2 regions of the Endozoicomonas sp. ALC013 genome follow, and region 1 is predicted to be linked to the other one. Evidence: riboswitches for the same ligand, from Rfam matches in the RefSeq annotation. Region 1 holds a riboswitch; the other holds the start of a gene.

Region 1 (4,290 bases):
AGCTTCTCCCGGGAACTCTGCTCTATACTGCACTTTCTCCAACAAAAACAGATGGATCAGGGAAACCGCCGATGAGCATTTTCAAGTCCCACATCACCCGGATGAGCGCCTATTCTCCGCCACTTGAAGGCAGAGACCCTCATCATAATCTGCTGTTGGACTTTAATGAGAGAACGCTGCCCGTCAGTGAGCATGTCAAACAGGCACTGATTGACTATATCAATGAGGATCGTCTGCAGGTGTACCCATCCTATGGCGACCTGACACGGAAAATCGCTGACTACGCAAACGTCGATGAACCCCAGGTCATGATCACTAATGGTTCTGACCAGGGCATTGATATTATTATCCGTGCGGCCTGCACAGAAGGTGATGACATCATCATCCCCGGCCCAACCTTCGCGATGTACCGCCAGTGCGCCAATATTGAAAAGCTGAACATTATTGAGCCAGACTATACGCGGCAAACCGGCTTCCCGGTTAACGCAGTATTGGACGCCATCACCGCAAAAACCCGGCTGATTGTCATCGCCAACCCGAACAACCCCAGCGGCACGCAAATCCAGCGTGAAGATATTCTGACCATTGCCAGGTCCGCACCCAATACCGCCCTGCTGGTTGATGAATGCTACTTTGAATACTCTCAGGCCACCGTGGCGGATGCGGTTATGGCATACCCGAATATTCTGGTCACACGCACCTTCTCTAAAACCTGGGGTCTGCCTTCCATTCGCCTGGGCTACGTGATCAGCCACCCTGACAACATCCGGGCGCTGCTGAATATCCGTGGCCCTTATGATGTTAACCAGTTTGCCGCTGTGGCCATCAATGCCGCCCTGGACCATCCGGAGTATACCCGTCAGTACGTCAGGGAAGTTATGGAGTCATCCAAGCCCTTGTTTGAGCATTTCCTTGATCAACAGGCCATTCCCTATTGGCCCAGTGCGGCCAATTTCATCTGGGCATTTCCGGATAATCCTGAGGTCATTGAGCTGCACCTGCGCAGCCATGGCATCCTTGTTCGCCCAAAGTCTGACCAGACTGGGCGAAAGGGTCTGAGAATAACACTGGGTGATATTGCCCAGACCCGGCAGCTGATCGAGAGGATTCAGGAGGGGCTTTCCATTGCCGGAGCCGCTTGACTGGCTAAGGGCGCTTTACTGGCTAAGGGCTCTTTATTGGCTGAAGGCTCTTCCAACTCCCGCACATCATGCGTCATGCGCATTGGGCAGAAGTTTGGTCCGCACATGGAACAGAAACCCGCATCCTTGGCGCTGTCCTGAGGGAGGGTTTCGTCGTGGTAGGCTTTTGCGGTATCCGGATCCAGGGCCAGGTTAAACTGGTCCTCCCAGCGGAACTCAAAACGGGCACGGGACAGCGCATCATCCCTTAGTTGTGCCCCCGGATGACCTTTGGCGACATCTGCCGCATGGGCAGCAATTTTGTAGGCGATCAATCCCTGTTTCACATCCTCACGATTGGGCAGGCCAAGGTGCTCTTTTGGTGTCACATAACAGAGCATTGCACAACCAAACCAGCCAATCATCGCTGCACCGATCCCGGAAGTAATATGGTCATAGCCGGGGGCGATATCCGTCGTCAGTGGACCCAGCGTGTAAAAGGGTGCCTCGTGGCAATACTCCAGCTGTTTATCCATATTTTCCTGAATCAGGTGCATCGGTATATGCCCGGGGCCTTCAATCATCACCTGCACATCATGTGCCCAGGCTTTCTTTGTCAGTTCACCCAACGTTTTCAGTTCGGCAAACTGTGCCGCATCGTTGGCATCAGCCACCGATCCCGGGCGCAGCCCATCCCCTAATGAAAGCGTAATGTCGTATGCCTTGCATATCTCGCAGATCTCATCAAAGTGTTCATAGAGGAAGTTTTCGCTGTCATGCATTTCACACCACTGCCCGAGAATCCCACCGCCCCTGGAAACAATACCGGTCACCCGATCAGTGGTCAGTTTCACATGGTCTCTCAGCGTTCCGGCATGAATGGTGAAATAATCTACCCCCTGCTCTGCCTGCTCAATCAAGGTGTCCTTCATCACCTCCCAATTAAGATCCGCTACCTTGCCGTTTACTTTCTCCAGTGTTTGATAAATAGGCACGGTGCCAATCGGTACCGGTGAGTTTCTGATAATCCACTCCCGGGTCTCATGGATATGTTTACCGGTGGAAAGATCCATCACCGTATCGGCCCCCCAGCGGGTTGCCCAGAGCAGTTTTTCAACTTCTTCCTCTATGGTAGACGTCACCGGTGAATTACCAATATTGGCATTGACCTTCACCAGAAAGTTACGGCCGATAATCATTGGCTCAGCTTCGGGATGGTTAATATTCGCGGGTATAACCGCACGACCGGATGCCACCTCCTGACGAACAAATTCGGGGGTTATCTTTGCTTCAGGCCTTCCCATGTTTTCCCTGATGGCGATATATTCCATCTCCGGTGTGATTATTCCCTGCCTGGCATAATGGAGCTGAGTCACATTTCTTCCAGACAGGGCACATCTGACGGGGGCAGATGACTGAAAGCGCACCGGCTCAACCTGAATATCCTGTTTTCGTTGCAATGCATAGGTTGAAGACTGGGCACTCAACTCTTCTGAGTCTTCTCGTGCCCGTATCCATTCTGAACGGATAGGCGGCAGGCCCTTAAGCAGATCCAGGCAGTATTCCGGATCAGTATAAGGACCGGATGTGTCGTACACCCGAACGGCAGATTCAGTGGATAACTTACTGTACTCTCCGTGTCTCTGCCCAATGGTTATTTCCCGCAGGCCCACACGAATATCATGGCGGCTGCCGGGAAGGTAAATTTTCCGTGAAGCAGGAAATGAACGACAGGCTTCTACCAGAAGTGACTGACTGTCAGCAATTGGAGCACGCATCTGAATACCCTGAAGTTGAGAGTTACCGACCATGAATATCCCTTATCTATTGTTATTGGTATGGCTTGCCGGTGTCTCAGGCCAGAGAAAAGGAATAGACGGTTTTTGCTAGCTTGACTCGTCAAGGTTAGCAAGAAGCTGCTTGATTTAAAGCAAAACAATGCTTTGAGATATTAAAGGCATGATTGGCCAAAAGCGTGATCAGCCATCCACCAGATAGCAACCCGGTACTCTCTTCTCTTGTTCCCTTCGCAGGTATTACCCTGAGCAGGTTCAACGAATTTGCTGCACATATATCCGATAAAATGCAGCGATCTCAGCTTTCGCACTCCGACAAGATGGGAAGATTATAAAGGCACCCTCACTGAAAAAGTAGTACCGGGTCAGGAATAATCCCCTTCCAGCTCTTTAAGCAACTTGCCCATATATTCCCTGAGGTAATCCGAATTCCGCTCTGCCATTCTGCGTCCGGCGGACGTCTGCATGGTGTCAGACAGCTTCAGCAACTTCACCTGGAAATGATCCAGCGCGTATTCACGATCATCAAGGGCCCGGTGCTCAGCCAGTGGGTCTTCGGGGTCGAACATTTTTCGCCGCAGCAGGCCCGATGTATAAAAAACCCGGGCCAGCCCGATAGCTCCCAGAGCCTCCATCCGATCAGCATCCTGAACCACTTTGGCTTCAATGGTTTCGGGCGCAATGCCCGCAGAATAGCTGTGACTGGCCACCGAGTGACAGACGTTATCAATCAACTCAGCAGGAAACCCCATATCCTCAAGGCAGGTTCTGGTCTTTATGGCAGCCAGCGAAGAGGCCCTGGACCTCTCAGGATGATCTTTTGGCAACACCACAATATCGTGAAAGTAGCAGGCAGCGAGAACCACCAGTGGATTCACAGACACCTGCTCCAGATCCATGATCTGCTGCGCCGTTTTCCAGACCCGCTGAAAATGGGAAAAGTCATGGGAGTGGTCATCATGGTCGTGGTGCATGGATTGTAGCCAGACGATAATTTTCTGCTCCCAGGTACTCAGGGTGTCGCTGCTGCTATTGCTCATGAGTTCAAAAAGACTGTAAGTGGAGGGATAAATTTAAATGAATGAAATTATTTAAAGTGATTGTACTGTGGCTGCGGAATATTTTCAGCGCATGATTTATATCGGTGACTGTATGCGGTAACGGGCAACCGTACAGGTACTCCACCCCTCAAAGCGATCAAGTGTCATCCCCAGTTGTTGCATAACGCCCTGGGCAAACTCATTAGTGGGGGTTGTATAAGAAATAATCTCTTCCATACCCAGCTGGTTAAAGCCGAATTGAGTCACTGCCTCAACAGCTTCCAGCACCAGCCCCTGTCCGCGGTAAGCGGGTAAAAAGCGCCAGCTCATCTC
Region 2 (4,290 bases), on a different contig from region 1:
CGCTGGCCTGCAGGCTGACGGACAGCAGCCATGCCATTGCCCATAAAAAAGTATGTTGCATCATTTTATTCATTTCTTATTCCTGAGAAGTCTCCGGTTGCCACGGAATGAGTCTGCGTAAAACACGGTCGGTGGTGTAGTAAAGGGTCACGGAACAGAAGGCCAGCACGGTGAGCGCAGCAAACATCTGGTCAGTCCAGAGTCGTGCATTGGCCTGAAGCATCAGGTAGCCAAGGCCTGCGCTGGAGCCAACCCACTCCCCGACAACGGCACCAATGGGTGCCACCACAACGGCTACCCGCAGCCCGGAAGCCAGGGCTGGCAGTGCCGCAGGCCAGCGAATATGACGCAGAATGGCCAGCCGGTTGCCGCCCATGGTCTGGGCCATATCCAGCCAGCCCTGATGGGTATGGCGCAGTCCGTCATAACAACAGGTGGCCACGGGGAAAAAGATCACCAGAATGGTCATCACCACTTTCGACGTCAGGCCGTAACCAAACCAGAGCATCAATATCGGTGCGAGCGCAAAGACCGGAATGGCCTGGGTAATCAACAATGGCGGTAAGAGCCAGGGTCTTAATGCGGTAAAATAGACCAGCACCAGCGCCAGAATAATACCCAGCAGAACACCAAGTAACAGACCCAGCAGCATTTCACTGAGGGTAACCAGCGTGTGTTCCCACAGCAGGCTGGCATTGTCTACCATGCTGTTGGCCACCGCTAACGGACCGGGAAGGATGTAGGATGGCATCTCAAAGGCCATCACCAGGGTATGCCAGAGCACCAGCAGGCCAATAAGAACGACAAAGGGTTTGACGGAGTCTTTCATTCTTTATGGCACTCCAGCCTGTTCATCAAACGACTCATGACGTAAACGATCCAGCAGTTTGCCCTGTAAGGCCAGCAGGTCATTATCATCCAGTGAGCGGGGTGTCTTGCCCGGTGGCGTAATGGCATCCGTCAGTCGGGCCGGGTGCCCCCTCAGGTGATAAACCTCATGGCCAAGGCGCAGGGCTTCCAGGGGATCGTGGGTGATTAACAGCACCGTACGGTTCTGTAACAGCTCACAGGCCAGGTCTTGTAAATTGAGCCGGGTGATGGCATCCAGTGCGCCGAAAGGTTCATCCATTAATACCAGTGGCCGGTTTTCCATCAGGGTCCTGGCCAGTGCTACCCGCTGGCGCTGACCGCCGGACAGATGCTGGGGCAGAACGTTGGCTTTTGCGCTCAGGCCTACCTTTTCCAGAATGGACATGGCCTGGTCCCGAACCTCGGCTGACAAGAGCGGACGACGGGTGAACACATCGGTCAGATTGCGGCGCAGGCGCTGCCCCAGGGTGATATTGTCCAGTACCGAAAACCAGGGCAGCAGCAGGTCCTGCTGCGCCATCCAGGCGATTCGGTGATGAACCGAAAAGCCGTCCTGACAGACCACTTCCCCCGTTGTCTCGCCCGCAGGCAGACCGGCAATCAGACGCAACAGACTGGTTTTGCCCACCCCGCTGCCACCCAGAAGGCAAGTCCACTGGCCGCCTTTAAGGGTCAGGTTGAGGTCGGTAAAAACACAGTGGTTGCCAAATCTCAGGCTGGCCTGGCGGATAATCACATCAAACATGCGTTGCGGTATTCTCTATGACCAGGTTCGGTAAAAGTGATGGACCGGGCCATGGCCGGAACCGATGTTCAGATGGTCGGCATGGCCAATGGCATCGGCAATGTACTCCTTGGCAGAGCGCACGGCATCGATCAAAGGGTAATCCCTGGCCAGCAAGGCAGTGACAGCAGACGACAATGTACAGCCTGTCCCGTGGGTGTTACGGGTTGCCACCCAGGGAGACTCAAGTTGGTGCAGGGTGTTACCGTCATGGAACAGATCAACGGCCTTCTTATTGCCCTGGTCTGAGGTAAGGTGGCCGCCTTTGAGCAAGACTGCACTGGCTCCCAGGGCCATCAACGGGTCAATCATGGCGACCATGGCTGCCAGTGACTCAGGTCGGGGGCAGTTCAGCAGAACCGCTGCTTCCGGCAGGTTGGGGGTAATCAGGGTTGCTTTGGGAATCAGTTTGCGACGCAGGTTATCGATGGCGGCTTCCTGAAGCAGAACATCACCGCTGGTGGCCACCATCACCGGGTCAACCACCAGGTATTTCGGCTGGTAATCACTGACCGCGCGGGCAACCGCATCAATCACTTCAGGCTGGCTCAGCATGCCCACCTTGGCGGCAGAAATGTTCAGGTCGGAAAAGACCGAGTCCAGCTGCTCCCGGACAAAGGCGGGTGAGACATCAAAAATACCCTGAACACCCACCGTGTTCTGTGCGGTCAGCGCAGTGATCACACTGCAGCCGTAGGCACCAAGGGCTGAGAAGGTTTTCAGGTCTGCCTGAATGCCGGCACCACCGCCACTGTCAGAACCGGCAATGGTCAATGCGATGGGTGTAGAAGACATAAGCTCGCGCCGCTCCACAAGAGAAACTCCATATCATTAGGACTGGCGGGAACAACGGGCGGGGTGTTGCAGTTCCTGTCGGGGCAATAAACTGCATTGATTAACTGGCTTGCACGATGGTGAGTACATCAGGGGTTTAGCAGCTCTCAGGCCCGTCGGTTTCCTACGCCAGCATTATCTGGTTCAGGTTCAATGGGTGTATCTCAGTTCTGCCATCACTGGCAGAACACCCCAACCAACACCGGCGGAGTCTATGGGGTTTGCCACAGGCTGTCCAGCGATTGAGTGAATTGACGCTTATCCGGTCTTACGGACCAACCAGAAATACATCGAGTAGGGCAGGTGACGCAGAAGCGCCATGATGGCGGCAAACATGCGCGGGAAGCGAATCTCGAACTGCCGCCCCTTCATCCCTTTGACGATGACCTCCGCCGCTTTATCCACCTCCATCAGAAAAGGCATGGGGAACCGGTTCTTGCTGGTCAATGGTGTTTTGACAAAACCCGGGTTGATCACTTTGATATCAATACCCTCTTGCCAGAGCTCTGAGTTCAGGGATTCCGCCATATTGATTAACGCCGCCTTGCTGGCACCATAACCCGCTGCTTTGGGCAGGCCACGATAGCCTGCCAGCGACGCATTAATGGCAATCACCCCTTTACCCTGTTTTTTCATGGCAGCGATCAGTGGCTCAAGGCAGTGACAGACACCCATCAGATTCAGTTCCATCTGTTGGCGCACCACATTGCTGGTAAACTCCGCTGCGGGCGAAGCAATATAGGTGCCGGCATTTAAAATCGCCTGGCCAACGGCACCATGATTGGCAATGATTTTGTTGACCGTCTCATTCACGGCTGTTTGATCCGTCACATCCAGCGGATAGGGAACGATCCTGCCCGGCAGTTCATCTGATTGCCTGGCCAGTGCTGCCAGCCGTTCTTCATTTCGGGCACTGGCCGCTACGGTCACTCCTTCCCGGGCCAGGGCAATGGCAACGGCTTCGCCAATGCCCTGGCTGGCTCCGGTGATCCAGACCACCGGAGCATTAGAAGGCGTTGTATCCTGAGTAGAGTTCATATCTGCTGCCTTTATGGTTCTTCTTCTGGCCCGGGTTTTTCAAAGGCGACCGTTAAAGTGCCCAGCTTGATCCCCCATTTGCTCATGGTGGCGACATTCAGTAGTACGCCATCTTCTTGCAGGAACATCCAGTCATCAAAGGTCACCACCCACTCCCGGCCACGGATGGGCAGACGCATCTGGTATTTGAAGTTAAAGGCATTGCCGGCACTGCGGCCAATGGCCTGGCCAACGATATCTCCGGCGGTGCCCAGGTACTGTCCGTCACCCATAATGTTGACCTTCCAGATACGGGTTGACTCGTTACCATCGGAATAGATGAAGCGTTCATCCAGAGTCAGTACACCGTCTTTGACGTCTCCGGTCATCAACACCTTGAACCGCTGTTGAACATTGCCGAACCGGTCCTGAAACATGCCCCAGGCAACGGTTTCCCCGGCAAAGTAGTGTTCAATTTTCAGACTTGGTTCACTAGCTGCATAATCTTCAATATTCATGGCTGAGCACCCCGTCAGCATAAACAGTAGGGTCAGGAGCCAGGCCCGTCCCGACGTCCAATCTTTTATTGTTGTTAACGCGACTCGCATGATGCGGCCTCCCCTGACACAGGTTTGGTGAGTTTGTAGAGGCAAACATCAATACTCCTGAATTGGAAACCGGTCGTGCAGTAATCCAGGTAAAATTGCCACAGGCGTTTAAAGCGCTGATCAAATCCGAGCTGTTCAATGGCAGGCCAGGCCGAAAGAAAAAGCCGTTTCCATTCA

Evidence for each region. Region 1 has a riboswitch for thiamine pyrophosphate ahead of thiC (phosphomethylpyrimidine synthase ThiC). Riboswitches for the same ligand answer to the same signal wherever they lie in the genome.
Region 2: another riboswitch for thiamine pyrophosphate. It lies ahead of thiD (bifunctional hydroxymethylpyrimidine kinase/phosphomethylpyrimidine kinase); the one in region 1 lies ahead of thiC (phosphomethylpyrimidine synthase ThiC).

What each region holds. Positions count from the first base shown of each region.
Region 1 covers NZ_JBLYNS010000028.1:28,673-32,962, forward strand. Annotated here, with positions in the region: gene ACO6V1_RS07815 (pyridoxal phosphate-dependent aminotransferase) at 72-1,142, shown strand; gene thiC (phosphomethylpyrimidine synthase ThiC) at 1,109-2,932, opposite strand; TPP riboswitch at 3,127-3,242, opposite strand; gene ACO6V1_RS07825 (phosphohydrolase) at 3,283-3,957, opposite strand; gene ACO6V1_RS07830 (GNAT family N-acetyltransferase) at 4,054-4,290, opposite strand, start outside.
Region 2 covers NZ_JBLYNS010000072.1:15,832-20,121, reverse strand. Annotated here, with positions in the region: gene ACO6V1_RS14120 (ABC transporter substrate-binding protein) at 1-73, opposite strand, end outside; gene ACO6V1_RS14115 (ABC transporter permease) at 77-829, opposite strand; gene ACO6V1_RS14110 (ABC transporter ATP-binding protein) at 833-1,615, opposite strand; gene thiD (bifunctional hydroxymethylpyrimidine kinase/phosphomethylpyrimidine kinase) at 1,631-2,449, opposite strand; TPP riboswitch at 2,593-2,693, opposite strand; gene ACO6V1_RS14100 (SDR family NAD(P)-dependent oxidoreductase) at 2,747-3,526, opposite strand; gene ACO6V1_RS14095 (DUF3833 domain-containing protein) at 3,538-4,113, opposite strand; gene ACO6V1_RS14090 (class I SAM-dependent methyltransferase) at 4,098-4,290, opposite strand, start outside.